2 regions of the Mycobacterium sp. IDUB_3 genome follow, and region 1 is predicted to be linked to the other one. Evidence: riboswitches for the same ligand, from Rfam matches in the RefSeq annotation. Region 1 holds a riboswitch; the other holds the start of a gene.
The links. Region 1 has a riboswitch for cobalamin ahead of ACZYVJ_RS23015 ((2Fe-2S)-binding protein). Riboswitches for the same ligand answer to the same signal wherever they lie in the genome.
Positions count from the first base shown of each region.

Region 2: it holds a riboswitch for cobalamin, as region 1 does, so the genes downstream of both, metE (5-methyltetrahydropteroyltriglutamate--homocysteine S-methyltransferase) here and ACZYVJ_RS23015 ((2Fe-2S)-binding protein) in region 1, are expected to answer to the same signal.

Region 1 is NZ_JBVAXZ010000002.1:448,049-455,548, reverse strand. Features, by position in the region: gene ACZYVJ_RS23040 (DUF349 domain-containing protein) at 1-1,056, shown strand, start outside; gene ACZYVJ_RS23035 (Rv2732c family membrane protein) at 1,063-1,683, opposite strand; gene miaB (tRNA (N6-isopentenyl adenosine(37)-C2)-methylthiotransferase MiaB) at 1,692-3,203, opposite strand; gene recX (recombination regulator RecX) at 3,266-3,787, opposite strand; gene recA (recombinase RecA) at 3,753-4,793, opposite strand; cobalamin riboswitch at 4,962-5,100, shown strand; gene ACZYVJ_RS23015 ((2Fe-2S)-binding protein) at 5,141-5,818, shown strand; gene ACZYVJ_RS23010 (DUF3046 domain-containing protein) at 5,828-6,022, opposite strand; gene ACZYVJ_RS23005 (hypothetical protein) at 6,075-6,347, opposite strand; gene ACZYVJ_RS23000 (glycosyltransferase) at 6,397-7,500, opposite strand, start outside.
Region 2 is NZ_JBVAXZ010000001.1:1,976,989-1,984,488, reverse strand. Features, by position in the region: gene ACZYVJ_RS08635 (flavin monoamine oxidase family protein) at 1-616, opposite strand, end outside; gene ACZYVJ_RS08630 (hypothetical protein) at 795-1,007, opposite strand; gene ACZYVJ_RS08625 (DUF3556 domain-containing protein) at 1,131-2,864, shown strand; gene metE (5-methyltetrahydropteroyltriglutamate--homocysteine S-methyltransferase) at 2,939-5,209, opposite strand; cobalamin riboswitch at 5,347-5,548, opposite strand; gene ACZYVJ_RS08615 (alpha/beta fold hydrolase) at 5,689-6,228, opposite strand; gene ACZYVJ_RS08610 (alpha/beta fold hydrolase) at 6,225-6,566, opposite strand; gene ACZYVJ_RS08605 (SDR family oxidoreductase) at 6,610-7,263, opposite strand; gene ACZYVJ_RS08600 (SDR family oxidoreductase) at 7,301-7,500, opposite strand, start outside.

The sequences.
Region 1 (7,500 bases):
GTCACCCTGATGGAGGAGCGCCTGGCCTCCGGCAGCGGTGACGCGCGCAAGATCAAGGCACACGCGGCCGAGCTGGCCGAGACACTGCCGACGGCGGCCGTGCTGGGCGATATCGACGCGCTGGCGGGCCGGTTGACCACCATCGCCGAGCACGCGGAGGCGACCGTCGCCGCCGAGCGCTCCCGGCGCGAGGAGCATCGCGCCACCCAGACCGCCCGCAAGGAGGCGCTGGCCGCGGAGGCCGAGGAGTTGGCCGCCAACTCGACGCAGTGGAAGGCCGCGGGTGACCGATTCCGCGCGATCCTCGACGAGTGGAAGACGATCAGCGGGGTGGACCGCAAGGTCGACGACGCGTTGTGGAAGCGCTACTCCGCGGCCCGGGAGGCCTTCAACCGGCGGCGGGGATCGCATTTCGCGGAGCTGGACCGGGAGCGCGCGGGGATCCGTGAGGCCAAGGAGCGCCTGTGCGAGCGGGCCGAAGCGCTGTCCGACTCGACCGACTGGACCGCAACCAGCGCGGAATTCCGCAAGCTGCTCACCGAGTGGAAGGCGGCCGGCCGGGCGACCCGGGAGGTCGACGACGCCCTGTGGCGGCGTTTCAAGGCCGCCCAGGACGTGTTCTTCACCGCCCGCAACGCGGTGACGGCGGAGAAGGACGCGGAGTTCCGGGCCAATGCGACCGCCAAAGAGGCGCTGCTGGCCGAGGCGGAGAAGCTGGACACCAGCAACCACGACGCCGCCCGCGCGGCGCTGCGCGCGATCACCGAGAAGTGGGACGCGATCGGCAAGGTCCCGCGCGAGCGGTCCGCCGAGTTGGAGCGCCGGCTGCGCGCGGTCGAGAAGAAGGTGCGCGACGCCGGCGACGTGGGCTGGTCCGACCCACAAGCGCAGGCCCGGGCCGAGCAGTTCCAGGCCCGCGCCGAGCAATACGAACAGCAGGCGCAGAAGGCCGCGGCCGCGGGCCGCACCAAGGAGGCCGAAGAGGCCAAGGCCAACGCTGAGCAGTGGCGGCAATGGGCGCAGGCGGCCGTCGAGGCCCTGACCCGCAAGCCCTAGCGGCCGTCAGATCCCGTTGGTCGTGCCGGGGTCGTCGCGGGTCTCCGCGGGGGCGGGCGGGGCCGGATCGTCGAGGCCGTCCAGCAGGGTGATTGACTGCTGCTCCGCCGCGACGCGGCGCCGCTGCTCCTCGGCGGCGAGTTGCACGATGGTGCGCGCCCAGACCACCCGGGCCCAGTGGTAGATGAGGACGAGCACGGTGAGCCAGGCGACGATCAGACCCCAGCCCGGCCCCGGGTGCCCCGCGGCCACGGTCTGACGCGACCAGATCGCCAGCATGCCCGCGGCGCCCGCGATGGCCGTGCCCGCCAACGCAACCCAGGCCAACGCCCAGCGCCGCGTCACCAGCGCCAGCATCGAGAAGCCGACGCCGAACACCAGCGCCAGCCAGGCGAACACCCGCGACGGCAGGCCGACGGCGGCCGCACCGGCGCCGTGACTGCCGAACAACACGTCCCAGCCGCGCACGTCGCCGGTGTGCGGCAGGATGAACGACGCCAGCAGCACGAACACCAGGATCGACACGAAGAAGGCCCGCGGCCCGGGGTCGATTCCGCGGGCCACGCGGCGTTCGGCGGCCTCGATCTCGGTCCGCAGGGCGCCGAGTTGTGCGTCGTCGTTGTTCATCTCGTTTTTCACAGCGCACATCCAAGGGGTTCGGCCGGGCCGGCGGGCGGCCCGACGGCGGGCATGCCAAGGCCGATGCCGCGCGGGCGCTGCCCGGCGGCCTGCGCATCGCCCGCCCGGGTGCGGCGATGCGTGACGACGCCCGCGTCGGCGATGAGGTGGTGGGGTGCGGCGCCGGTGATCACCGTGGTGACGATGTCGCCGGGCCTGACGTCCCCGGGTGTGTCGACGGCGAAGTGCACCAGCCGGCCGTCGCGGGCCCGCCCGGACATGCGGGCGGTGCGGCTGTCCTTGCGCCCTTCACCGCTGGCGACCAGCAATTCGAGGGTGTGACCGATCAACGCCTGATTGCCCTCCAGCGAGATCGCCTCCTGCAGCTCGATGAGCCGCTCATAGCGTTCCTGCACAACGGCTTTCGGGATCTGGCCGTCGAGTTCGGCGGCCGGGGTGCCGGGCCGCTTGGAGTACTGGAAGGTGAACGCGGCCGAGAACCGGGCCTGACGCACCACGTCGAGCGTGGCGGCGAAGTCCTCTTCGGTCTCACCGGGGAATCCGACGATCAGGTCGGTGGTGATGGCGGCGTGCGGCATGGCGGCCCGGACGCGGTCGATGATGCCGAGGTAACGCTCGGCCCGGTAGGACCGTCGCATGGCGCGCAGCACCCGGTCGGATCCGGACTGCAGCGGCATGTGCAGGGCGGGGCAGACGTTCGGCGTCTGCGCCATGGCCTCGATCACGTCGTCGGTGAATTCGGCCGGATGCGGCGAGGTGAACCGCACCCGCTCCAGGCCGTCGATGTCGCCGCAGGCCCGCAGCAGGCGGGCGAAGGCGCCGCGGTCGCGGGGCAGGCCGGGGTCGGCGAAGGACACCCCGTAGGCGTTGACGTTCTGACCGAGCAGCGTGACCTCGAGCACGCCGTCGTCGACCAGCGAGGCGACCTCGGCCAGGATGTCGTCAGGGCTGCGGTCGACCTCCTTGCCGCGCAGCGACGGGACGATGCAGAACGTGCAGCTGTTGTTGCACCCGACGGAAATGGAAACCCAAGCGGCATAGGCGGATTCGCGTGCGCTGGGCAGCGACGACGGAAACTCCCGCAGCGCCTCGGCGATTTCCACCTGGGCGACCTTGTTGTGCCGGGCGCGCTCCAGCAGCGTGGGCAGCGACCCGATGTTGTGGGTGCCGAAGATGACGTCGACCCAGGGCGCCTTGTGCAGCAAGGCGTCCCGGTCCTTCTGCGCCAGGCAGCCGCCGACGGCGATCTGCATCTCGGGATCCTCGCGCTTGCGCGGCGCCAGGTGGCTGAGGTTGCCGTACAGCTTGTTGTCGGCGTTCTCGCGCACGGCGCAGGTGTTGAACACCACCACGTCGGCGTCGGCGCCGTCGGCCGCGCGCTGGTAGCCGGCCGCTTCCAGCAGGCCCGCCAACCGTTCCGAGTCGTGGACGTTCATCTGGCAGCCGTAGGTGCGGACTTGGTAGGTGCGCGCCGGCGCGGCGGCCGCCGCCACGGTCTCTCGCACCATCGAAGTCACGGGGCCAATGGTACGGCGACCGGTCGGCGCGCGAGAAACCGCACGTCACCGGCCTAGACCCGGCGGCGCTCCCGCTCGGCGGCCAACTCGGCGAACACGACCTCGCACGCCATGTTCTGGCTGTAACCCCGCCTCGCCAGCATCCCCACCAGCCTGCGGGTCACCCGCGCGTCGTCGTCGTTCAGCGTCTCGCGGCGCAGCTTGGACCGGACCAACTGCTCCGCCCGGTCCCGCTCGGCGCCGGCGTCGATCCCGGCCAGTACCGCGGTGATCACGTCGTTGTCGACGCCTTTGGTGTGCAGCTCGGCGGCCAGGGCACGTTTGCTCTTCCCGGCGTGCGCCCGGCGGGACCGCACCCACTGCTGGGCGAAGTCGGCGTCGTCGATCAAGCCGACGGAGGCCAACCGGTCGAGCACCCGTTCACTGACGTCGTCGGGATAGCCGCGTTTGGCCAGCCGGCCGTGCAACTCGGCCCTGGTGCGCGCTCTCGCGGTGAGCAGGCGCAGGCACAGCGCCCGCGCCTGCTCTTCGCGGGAGGGCTCAGAAGTCGACGGGGGCGGGCAGGACGTCGTCATCGGTCACGACCGCGCCAATGCCGAGCTTTTCCTTGATCTTCTTCTCGATCTCGTTGGCGACTTCGTCGTTTTCCATCAGGAAGGTGCGGGCGTTCTCCTTGCCCTGACCGAGCTGCTCACCCTCATAGGTGAACCAGGAGCCGGACTTGCGGATGAAGCCCTGCTCCACGCCCATGTCGATCAGCGATCCTTCCCGGCTGATCCCGTGGCCGTAGAGGATGTCGAACTCGGCCTGCTTGAAGGGCGGCGCCACCTTGTTCTTGACGATCTTGACCCGGGTGCGGTTACCGACCGCGTTGGTGCCGTCCTTGAGCGTCTCGATCCGGCGCACGTCCATGCGCACCGACGCGTAGAACTTCAAAGCCTTTCCACCCGTGGTGGTCTCGGGGCTGCCGAACATCACTCCGATCTTCTCGCGCAGCTGGTTGATGAAGATCGCGGTGGTGCCCGAATTATTCAGCGCGCCAGTCATTTTCCGCAGGGCCTGGCTCATCAGCCGGGCCTGTAGTCCGACGTGGCTGTCGCCCATCTCGCCTTCGAGCTCGGCGCGCGGCACCAGCGCGGCCACCGAGTCGATGACCAGGATGTCCAGGGCGCCGGAGCGGATCAGCATGTCGGCGATCTCGAGGGCCTGCTCCCCCGTGTCGGGCTGGCTGACCAGCAGGGAATCGGTGTCCACGCCGAGTTTCTTGGCGTAGTCGGGATCCAGGGCGTGCTCGGCGTCGATGAAGGCGGCGACGCCGCCGGCGGCCTGGGCGTTGGCCACCGCGTGCAGGGCGACGGTGGTCTTACCCGAGGATTCCGGGCCGTAGATCTCCACGACCCGGCCGCGGGGCAGCCCGCCGATGCCCAGGGCAACGTCCAGTGCGATGGATCCGGTCGGGATGATCGAGATCGGCTGACGGGTCTCGTCGCCGAGACGCATCACCGAGCCTTTGCCATAGCTCTTTTCGATCTGGGCCATCGCCAGTTCGAGAGCCTTCTCGCGGTCGGGGGCTTGCGCCATGGTGCCTCTCCTATAGTCGGTGTTCGTCTGACCGGTATCGGTCGGTTGTCGGTGACACTAGAGAGGGCCACCGACAAGTTGGCTGGCCGAACACTCACCACAGTAGCCGAACAGGTGTTCGATTCAAGGTCGACACGCCGTTCTCTCCGTCGCGTGTGGCAACATCGGCTACCGAAAGGCGTCGACGGGCCTTCCAGCCCGAAAGCACGAGGAAACCGGTGTGAATCCGGTGCGGTCCCGCCACTGTGATCTCCATGGGCATGCCCACCCGAGAGAGCCAGATACTCGCCGTCGACGCGCCCTCACCACAACCGGGGCGGATTTCCCCAAGAGGCGGTCGCGAAGCAATGGACATCTCCGCTCAGCTGGCTGAAATAGCTTGCTACGGAGGCTTTTTCACTCTGACCGTGGGTGGAGACGCCGCGGGATGGCATCCGGTCGGACAGTCCTACGCGGACGGCTGTGCCGACTTGATCGACGCCACCATTCGGCGCTACCGCACGGCCGATCTGCGGATCGGCGCGTCGCTGGTTCACCTCGCCCACGCCACTCGGCTGTGGTCTCCGGTGCTCGCCTGCGCGGTCGGCCACGGCGTCGTCCCCGACCTCGAAGACCTGCAGCGCGCCGACGACGGTGCACAGCTACGACTGCCCGAACCTGCCGGGAAACCCGTCACCTTCCCCGCACCGGACATGCTGTATCGCATCGTGGTGAGCGAGCACATGCGGCCGCTCGCCGCCGGCCTGCGGGTCAACCTGGCGCCCGCCCTGCTCGCGGGCAACATCGCCTCCGCACTGGTGGGAGCCGCACGGGCCATGCTGTCGGCGCGGCCGGACCTGCGCCCCGCGATCGTGGAGATGACGCGGTCGCTGTTGGACACCGGCGTGCTGGCCGGGTCCGGTGTCCTGACCGGCCCAGAACTGGGCTTCAGCCGCCGCAGCTGTTGCCTTTTCTATCGACTGCCGGGAAGTTCTCTGTGCGGCGACTGCGTGCTGCGGCAGAACGCGTACCCGGCATACGACTGACGCGTCAGATCACCACTGTTCCCGAGGCACGTCGAAGTCCACGCACAACGCCCGCCAGATGTCGCGGGGCTCGATCCCGGCCTCGATGGCTTGGGCCGCCGTGCGGCCGTCGAAGCCGGTCAGCACGTGATCCACCAGGACCGAAGACCCGTAGGTAGTGCCAAAGCGTAGGACTACCCGCTCGTGAAACTCCGTTAGCCGCACGCCAGTCAACATACCCAGCCCGCAGGTATCGGACACCTGAGCGCGAAGCGCGCTACCGCCAGCTGGCCGGCAGGTCGATGATGTGGTTGGGGCAGTCCTCCTGCACCGCGATGGACATCACGTCGCGCGCGCGTTGGGCCGACATGGTGGCGCGCAACTGCATGAAGGCGTACTCGGCCGGCGCGAGTCCCTGTTGGGCGGCGGCCGGATCGTCCATCAACTGGCAGGCCTGCTGTTCCTCGGGACTGTCGGCGTGCGCGACGGCCGCGCCGGCCAGCGCGCCGGCCGCCACGGCGCCGGCGGCGATTGTCGTGATGATCCTCATCGGGTGCATCCCGCCGAAGCATAAGGCGACCGCGGCGGCGCGCTGCGGATCATCCGGCGACCGCCAGCGCGTCGCGGCACACCCGGACCGGGTCGGCGACGCCGGCGACGCCGGCCGCCGCCGCCTGCGCCGCCGCACGGTAACCCGGCGACGACAGCACCTCGTTGACCGCGGCCACCAGCGTGTCGGCGGTCAGCGGCCGGATCAGCCGGGCGCTGCCCTGGCGCTGCACCCGGTTGGCGATCTCCCACTGGTCACCGCCGCCGGGCACCACCACCAGCGGCACGCCGGCCAGCAGCGTCTTGGCCACCATGCCGTGGCCGCCGCCGCAGATCACCAGGTCGGCATGCGCCAGCAGCTCGTCCTGGCGTCCCAGCCCGACGGTCGCCCACGGCGGCACCGTCAGCTCCGGACCGTCCAACCGCGACACCAGCAGGCGCGACCCCGCCGGCAGGGTCTCCCCCGGCGTCAAGCACGCCAGCGCCACCTCGGCGAGGCCCTCGGTGCCGATCAAGGCGGTCGACGGCGCGATGACCACCACCGGCCCGGACCCCGCCGGGACCTCGAGAATCCGGTCGGTCGGTTCGAAGTGCAACGGCCCGACGACGACGGCCTCGGCGGGCCAGTCCGGGCGGGGAACCTCCAGCGCGGGCAGCGTCGCGATCAGCCGGCGCAGCGGGCCGGGATCGCGCGCCGGCAGCCCGATCTCGACGCGCGAGTCGGCGCGCTGCTGCAGGCCGGTACGCACCGATCGCGCCGTCAGCGCGCGCATCGCGGCATCGCGCAGCCGGCCCCGGATGCCGGTGCCCGGCGCCAGCCCGCTGCCGATCGGCGGCAGTCCTTGCGACGGTAGGTACAGCGGGTGCGGGTTGAGTTCGATCCACGGGATGCCCAACAGCTCGGCGGCCATGCCACCGCCGGCGGTGATGACGTCGGACACCACCAGGTCGGGCGCCAATTCGCGCAGCGCGGGCACGTTGAGCACGGCCATCCGCGCGGCGCGCCGGTGGATCCGGGCCCCGGCATCGACGTCGTCGTCGAGGGCCGCCAGCCCGTCCAGCGCGGCGGCGTCGATGCCGGTCCCGCGGGCGGCGTCCAGCCATTCGGCGCCGGTGAACAGAGTGGGCTCGTCGCCGGCTTCGGCGAAGCGCCG
Region 2 (7,500 bases), on a different contig from region 1:
CTTGCGAGCCGCCCTTGCCCGATATCGCGAAGGTGAGCCCGCCCGCCGAGGCCGTCTGCAGCAGCCCCCACAGCAACGACGTCTCCGACGCTGCCGAGGTGTAGAGGCCGGCAAAGGCCATGTCCAGCATCTCGGCGGCTTCGGAGGACATGGAATTCTTTTCGATCCATTGCGCGATGCTGATGCGGTCCCACTCATGGGCCTTCTTCGCCTCCCACGGGGCCTCGCGCGGAAGAGATTTGCCCATCCTTTCGATGGTCGCCAAACCAAGCCCGAGGTTGGCGACCGCCCACGGGCTCACGGTCCATGGGATGGTGCCGCCGTAGCGGTGTTTTTTGCCGCGGACGATCATCATGGCGTCGCCATCGTTGTGCTGCTTGTACTCCGGCACGCCGAACTCGTGCATCAGCGCATAGATTCGGTCCTGGCCCGGACCGATCCACGCGCCGCCACGGTCGATCCATGTCCCGTCGGCTCGGGTCTCGGTGAAGGTGCGGCCACCGACCCGATCACGCGCCTCCAGCAAGGCCACCGAGTGGCCCCCCTGTTTGAGCCGCAAAGCGGCCGTCAAACCCGCGAATCCGGCTCCGACCACGCAATAGTCGACCTCAGACACGGCTGGCTCCTCAACCTCGTCCACCCCAAGCAGCAAAGTACACGGGTCGAGTGTCCGCGGGGGCCGGTTAACGCAGATTTCTGCGGGAGTTCGCGCGCCCGGCCGTCCGCGGGTGTTCGAGACCAGCGCCGAATGTGACTGAAAAGAGTTGGCGCACAGACTAATCGGTCGGCAACCGCTACGAAGGCCCGCCGTATTGCCACACCAGGGCATGGGGTCCGGTGGTCGTCGGGTTGCACCACATCGGTCTGTCGTTGACGTCCTGGGCGATCGAGTGCAATACCGTGCACTCATCACCGGGCAGCGGCGGATCGGCACGGCCTTCGGCGGCCGACGTGATCGCGACGATGGCGGCAACTGTTGCCCATCCGAGGGACCAAGGCCTGCTCATGATGAAAATCCCCCTAAGCGCACGCCGACCGCCTTCAACGGTAGCTGCGCCAAAGGTGCAGGCAAAGGTTTCTTCCCAAGGTTGCAGCACGTAGCCCTAGAACACGTTCTAGTCTGTGAAACCATGGGATTTCTGAAGCCCGAGCTGCCGCAGCTCGACATGGCCGAATGGAACAAAGGCACCCGTAGCGACAAGATCCGGCCGATGGCCAAGCACTGGGCCGAGGTGGGCTTCGGCACGCCGGTCGTGCTGCATCTGTTCTATGTCGTCAAAATTCTGCTGTACATCCTCGGTGCGTGGCTGTTCGCGTCGGCCACCGACGGCCTGGGCGGCTTCACGCGCGTGGCGTCGTGGTGGTCGGAGCCGATCGTGTTCGAGAAGGTCGTGCTCTACACGATGCTGTTCGAGGTGATCGGGCTGGGTTGCGGCTTCGGCCCTTTGAACAACCGGTTCTTCCCGCCGATGGGCTCGATTCTGTACTGGATGCGCTTCGGCACCATCCGGCTGCCACCATGGCCGGATCGGGTCCCGCTCACCAAGGGCACCAAGCGCAAGCCGGTCGACGTCGCCCTGTACGGGCTCTTCCTTCTGGTGACGCTGGCGGCGCTGTTCGCCGACGGCACCGGGCCGATACCTGAACTGGGCACCAGGATCGGGCTGCTGCCCGCATGGAAGATCGTGCTGATCCTGCTGCTGCTGGCGGTGGTCGGCCTGCGCGACAAGGTGATCTTCCTGGCCGCCCGTGGCGAGGTGTACGCGACCATGGCGGTGACGTTCCTGTTCGCGGCGCCCGACATGATCGTCGGGTCCAAGGTGGTGTTCCTGGTGATCTGGATGGGCGCCGCCACATCCAAGCTCAACAAACACTTTCCGTTCGTCATCTCCACGATGATGTCCAACAACCCGCTGGTGCGGCCCCGCTGGCTGAAACGGCGCTTCTTCGAAAGCTTTCCGGATGATTTGCGGCCCGGACGGTTGTCGCGATGGTTGGCGCACCTGAGCACCGCCATCGAAATGTTGGTGCCGATACCGCTGTTCTTCTGTCACGGCGGCTGGCCCGTTACGATCGCCGCCATCGCGATGGTCTGTTTCCATCTGGGGATCCTGGTCTCGATCCCGATGGGCGTCCCGCTGGAGTGGAACGTCTTCATGATCTTCGGGGTGTTGTCGTTGTTCGTCGCGCACACCCACATCGGGCTGAGCGACCTGCGGCACCCGGTGGTGGTGGCGGTCCTGTTCGTCGTCATTGCGGGAATCGTCGTGTTGGGCAACATGTTTCCGCGCAAGATCTCCTTCCTGCTCGGGATGCGTTACTACGCGGGCAACTGGGACACCACGCTGTGGTGCATCAAGCCATCGGCCAGCGACAAGATCGGCAGGGGCATCGTGGCGATCGCCAGCATGCCGCAGGCCCAGCTGGAGCGGTTCTACGGCAGCCCCGAGGCGGCGCAGATCCCGATCTACATGGGATATGCGTTCCGCGGCTTCAACACTCACGGCCGCGCGCTGTTCACGCTGGCGCACCGCGCCATGGCGGGGCAGAACGAGGACGACTACGTCATCACCGACGGCGAACGGATCTGCAGCACCGCCATCGGCTGGAACTTCGGCGACGGCCACATGCACAACGAGCAACTGATCGCCGCCCTGCAGGAGCGCTGCCACTTCGTACCGGGCGAGGTCCGCGTGGTTCTGCTTGACGCACAACCGATTCACAAGCAGACGCAGGCGTACCGGTTGGTCGACGCGGCGACGGGTGAATTCGAGCGCGGCATCGTCCGGGTCGCCGACATGGTCGTCCGCCAGCCGTGGGCCGACGACGTTCCGGTGGAACTGGTTTCGGAGAAGTCGGAGTAGGTCCGCGAGCGTAAGCCCCCTGCGAATAATCGCCGGAAATCGCAGTGGGCTTACGCTCGCGAAAACCCGAAAACCTAAGCCTTCGCGCGAACTTGGTGCGCGGCGGCGACCATGTTCTTCAGCGACGCATTCACCTCGTCGGTGTTGCGGGTCTTCAACCCGCAGTCGGGGTTGACCCACAGCCGCTCGGCGGGCACGGCCCGCAGCGCCGCGCGCAGCGACTCGGCCATCTCGTCCGTGCTCGGCACCCGCGGCGAGTGGATGTCGTAGACGCCCGGCCCCACGCTGTTGGAGAAGCCGATCGAGTTCAGATCGTCCAGCACCTCCATGTGTGAGCGTGCCGCCTCGATGGACGTCACATCGGCGTCCAGGTCGGCGATGGCTCCGATCACCTCACCGAATTCCGAATAGCACAGGTGGGTGTGGATCTGGGTGGAGTCCGCGACGCCGGAGGTGGCCAACCGGAAAGACCCTACCGCCCAACGCAAGTAGTCGTCCTGATCGGCGCGACGCAGCGGCAGCAGCTCCCGCAGTGCCGGCTCGTCGACCTGGATCACCGCGATGCCCGCGGCCTGCAGATCCACGGTCTCGTCACGGATGGCCAGCGCCACCTGGTTGGCGGTGTCGGCCAGCGGCTGGTCGTCGCGGACGAACGACCACGCCAGGATCGTCACCGGACCGGTCAGCATGCCCTTCACCGGCTTGTCGGTCAGCGACTGCGCATACTTGGCCCACTCCACCGTCATCGGGTGCTGGCGGATCACATCGCCGAAAAGAACCGGCGGCCGCACGCACCGGCTGCCGTAGGACTGCACCCAGCCGTTCTTCGTGGCGAAGAAGCCGTCCAGTTGCTCGGCGAAGTACTGCACCATGTCGTTGCGCTCCGGTTCGCCGTGCACCAGCACGTCGATCCCGAGGCTTTCCTGCAACTTGATGACGTCGGCGATCTCCTGCTTCATCCGCCTCTGATACTCGGCCTCGTCGATCTCACCGGCGACCAGCGCGGCGCGGGCCTTGCGGATCTCGACGGTCTGCGGGAACGACCCGATGGTGGTGGTCGGCAGCGGCGGCAAATGCAGCCGCTCTTCCTGGCTGGCGCGGCGCTGAGCCGCATCACCACGGTGCGTTCCCGACGCGACGATCGAATCGATGCGAGCCCGCAGCCCGTCGTTGTGCAGGCGCGGGTCGCTCTTGCGGGACGCCACCGCGGCGTTGGACGCGGCAATCTCGTCGGCGACCGCGTCGCGGCCCTCGTGTAGTGCCCGGGCCAGCGTCACCACCTCGGCGACCTTCTCCTGTCCGAACGCCAGCCAGCTGCCCAGCGCGTCATCGAGGCCGGTCTCGGGCTCCAGCGAGTACGGCACGTGCAGCGTCGAGCAGGACGTCGAGACCGCCACGTGGGCCGCCGAACCCAGCAGGGTGGTCAGCTTGCCCAGCGCCGACTCCAGGTCGGTGCGCCAGATGTTGCGCCCGTCCACCACACCGGCGACCAGGGTCTTGCCGGCCAGCTCCGGCACCGCCGCCACTGCCGTGTCGGCGCCGTAGACCAGGTCGACACCGATCCCCTCCACGGGCGTGCGGGCCAGCCCGGCCAAGGAGGCGCCGGGATCACCGAAGTAGGTGGCGACGTAGATGGCCGGCCGGTTGCTCACCGAGCCCAGCTTGTTGTAGACCGCCTCGGCCAAAGCCGGCGCGTCGGGGGAGATGTCGGTGACCAGCGCGGGCTCGTCGAGCTGGACCCACTGCGCGCCGTTGTCGGCGAGCAGCGACAACAGCTCCGAATAGATCGGTATCAGCTCCTGGAGCCGCTCGATCGGCGCGCCGCCACCGTCGACGCCCTTGCTCAGCAGCAGGAACGTCACCGGGCCGATGACCACCGGGCGGGCCGGAATCCCAAGACCTCGAGCCTCTTTCAGCTCCGACAGCACCTTGTCGGGGTTCAGCGAAAACGTGGTCTCCGGCCCGATCTCGGGAACGATGTAGTGGTAGTTGGTGTCGAACCATTTGGTCATCTCCAGCGGCGCGACGTCCTTATTGCCGCGCGCCGCGGCGAAGTAACGGTCCAGGTCGTCGGGGACCTGCGCGGCCCGGGCCGGCAGCGCGGCCAGCATGACCGCGGTGTCGAGCATCTGGTCGTAGTAAGAGAAGGTGTTCACCGGCACCGAGTCCAGGCCAGCGTCGACCAGGCCCTTCCAGGTGTCGCGGCGCAGTGTGGCGGCAACCTTTTCCAGATCGGCTCGGCTGGTGCGTCCGGCCCAGTAGCCCTCGGTGGCGCGTTTGAGTTCGCGCTTGGGACCGATGCGTGGCGAGCCGACAACCGTTGCGGTGAATGCTTGAGGGGTCACGTTATTCGTCCTTCAATCGGCGTGGTGGTCACCGCCGGCGGACGTGCAGCCAATCCGTTGGCGGTGCGTACCCAGGTACCAATCGCAACGACTGCAGCCGAACGCCCATTCCTCGAGGCGATGAGCCGCCGGACGCGGCGCGCCCGGCACGGCTGGCAGGTCTCCGGACTCGCAGGCGCGCACTTCGGTGGTGCTCCTAATGGCCGTCGCTTCCCAGTCTTGCGACCAGTGCTTGCCAAAAACTCTGACGGCGGTCGTTCCTGCATACCGTTGCGGGACAGTCCCGGATTCTCACCGGGTTCCCTCTCACGAAGCGTTACTAACGTTGCCTCGCTCGATGCCCACGCCGCCGTTGCGGCGCAAGCAGACCAGCTGCGTAAGGTAGCTTACTCCGGCGGGGTCAGTCAGCCAGGTCCGGGCGGGCGCCAAACGTTCGCGGATCGGTGCTGAGCGCCGGCCAGTGTCACTCGCGATACCTGTCAACGAGTCCGCCGACCGCCCAGCTCCTCGGCAGCGATGGCGAAGATTTCGTCCGCGACGCCGACGGCCACGAAGTGCCCGGCATCAGCGACCGGATGCCACACCGCGCCAGGCATTGCGTCGGCCACCGCCTTATTGATGAGGTCCGGGACAAGCCGGTCATCGAGTCCCTGCCACATGTGGACTCGGCGTCCGATTGTCGACAGATCGAAAGCCCAACTCCGATAAAGGACTTCAGCGTCGCGCACCAATCCGCCCGAACCGTGAGCGAAGCATTCGGCGCACGATTCGCTGAAGGCGGTTTCGATCTCCGGGCGAAGCAGGATCTGCCGATCGTAATCGTTGACGATCTTTCGTATTTGTTTGACGAACGATCCGCGGAAGTGTTTGGCGGTTACGCCCAGGATGGCGTACATGATGCTGAACGCGGGTTTCATACGCAGTGCAAGGGAACCGCCCAGTGCGTCGATTTTGGAAAGGTGACCGGCTGCCCAGTTGTCACCGAACGCTCCGTAACTTCCACCCGCGATGCTGCTCACGTGACGCAGTCGAATGGGATCGATGTAGGCGGCCGCAGCGAGTGCCCACGGGCGCCCTCAGACCAGCCTGTGACCCCGAATTCGCGGTACCCCAACGCATCCGCAACCGTCATCAGGTCGTCGGCCCAGCCGGAGTACGAGCGTGTTTTCTGACGGCTGGACTGACCCATGCCTGGTCGGTCCACACAGACGAGTCGCGGTCGATTCTTCGACGCGGCATCCGCTAAGAGGCGTGCCTCGAGTCGGCTACTGGGTCCACCGTGATTATGGATGACGAGCGGTCCGTGGGGATCTCCGACTTCGAAATAGGCAAGACGTCGGCCATGTCGGGTTGCCACTTCGTCGGCGCTTCCCCCATGGACTGCACGCTACTCGGCCGGGTCAGCCAGCCAGTGCCTCGGCGATCGGGATGTCGCCGTTGTTGAATTCGATGGTCCGCCGGATGGTCGAATCGTCGGCCAGCGCGGCGGCCGCGACGAGCGCGACGTCTGCGCGGGACACGGAGTCATTTTCGGGCCGGTTTCCGTCCCGTAGCGCGATCTTGCCGGTCGCCGGTTCCAGCGTGAGCCGGCCGGGACCCAACACCGTCCAGTCCAGGTCGCTGTCGCGCAGGTGGGTATCGGCGGCGGCCTTGGCCTGCGCATAGGCGAAGAACGGATCATCTTGCGGCACACCGTGATCCGGCCCCGCGCCGAAGTAGGACACCATGACGAACCGCTTGATGCCCGCCTGTGCGGTGGCGTCGATCACCCGGATCGCCGCGTCGCGGTCGACGGCATAGGTCCGGTCCGGATCACCACCGCCGGCCCCGGCCGAGAAGACGACCGCGTCGTGTCCGGTCACCAGGTCAGCCAGCGCGTCGGTGTCGAGCCGCTCGATGTCGGCCACCACCGGTTTGGCACCGGTGGCAGCGACATCGTCGGATTGGTCGGGATTGCGGAAGACCGAGCTCACCTGGTCGCCGCGTTCGGTCAGGATTCGGGCGAGCTGCAGTGCGACCTTGCCGTGCCCGCCGAAGACGATGATGCGTGCCATCCCTCCGACGGTAGCGCGACGGATCCCGGCAGCGGGGCTACAGCTTTACCTTGCCCATGATGATGTCGATGATCGGCTTGCCGGGCGCGTAGGCGCCGGTCATCGAGGCCATGGTGTGTCCGGAGTCCACCAGCAGCGTGATCCCGCTGATGCCGCAGGCCGCTTCGCTGTTGAGGAACGTCATCACGTCGCCCATCTGCTCGGGGGTGTGCACCTTCGAGCCGGTCTCGTCGCGGT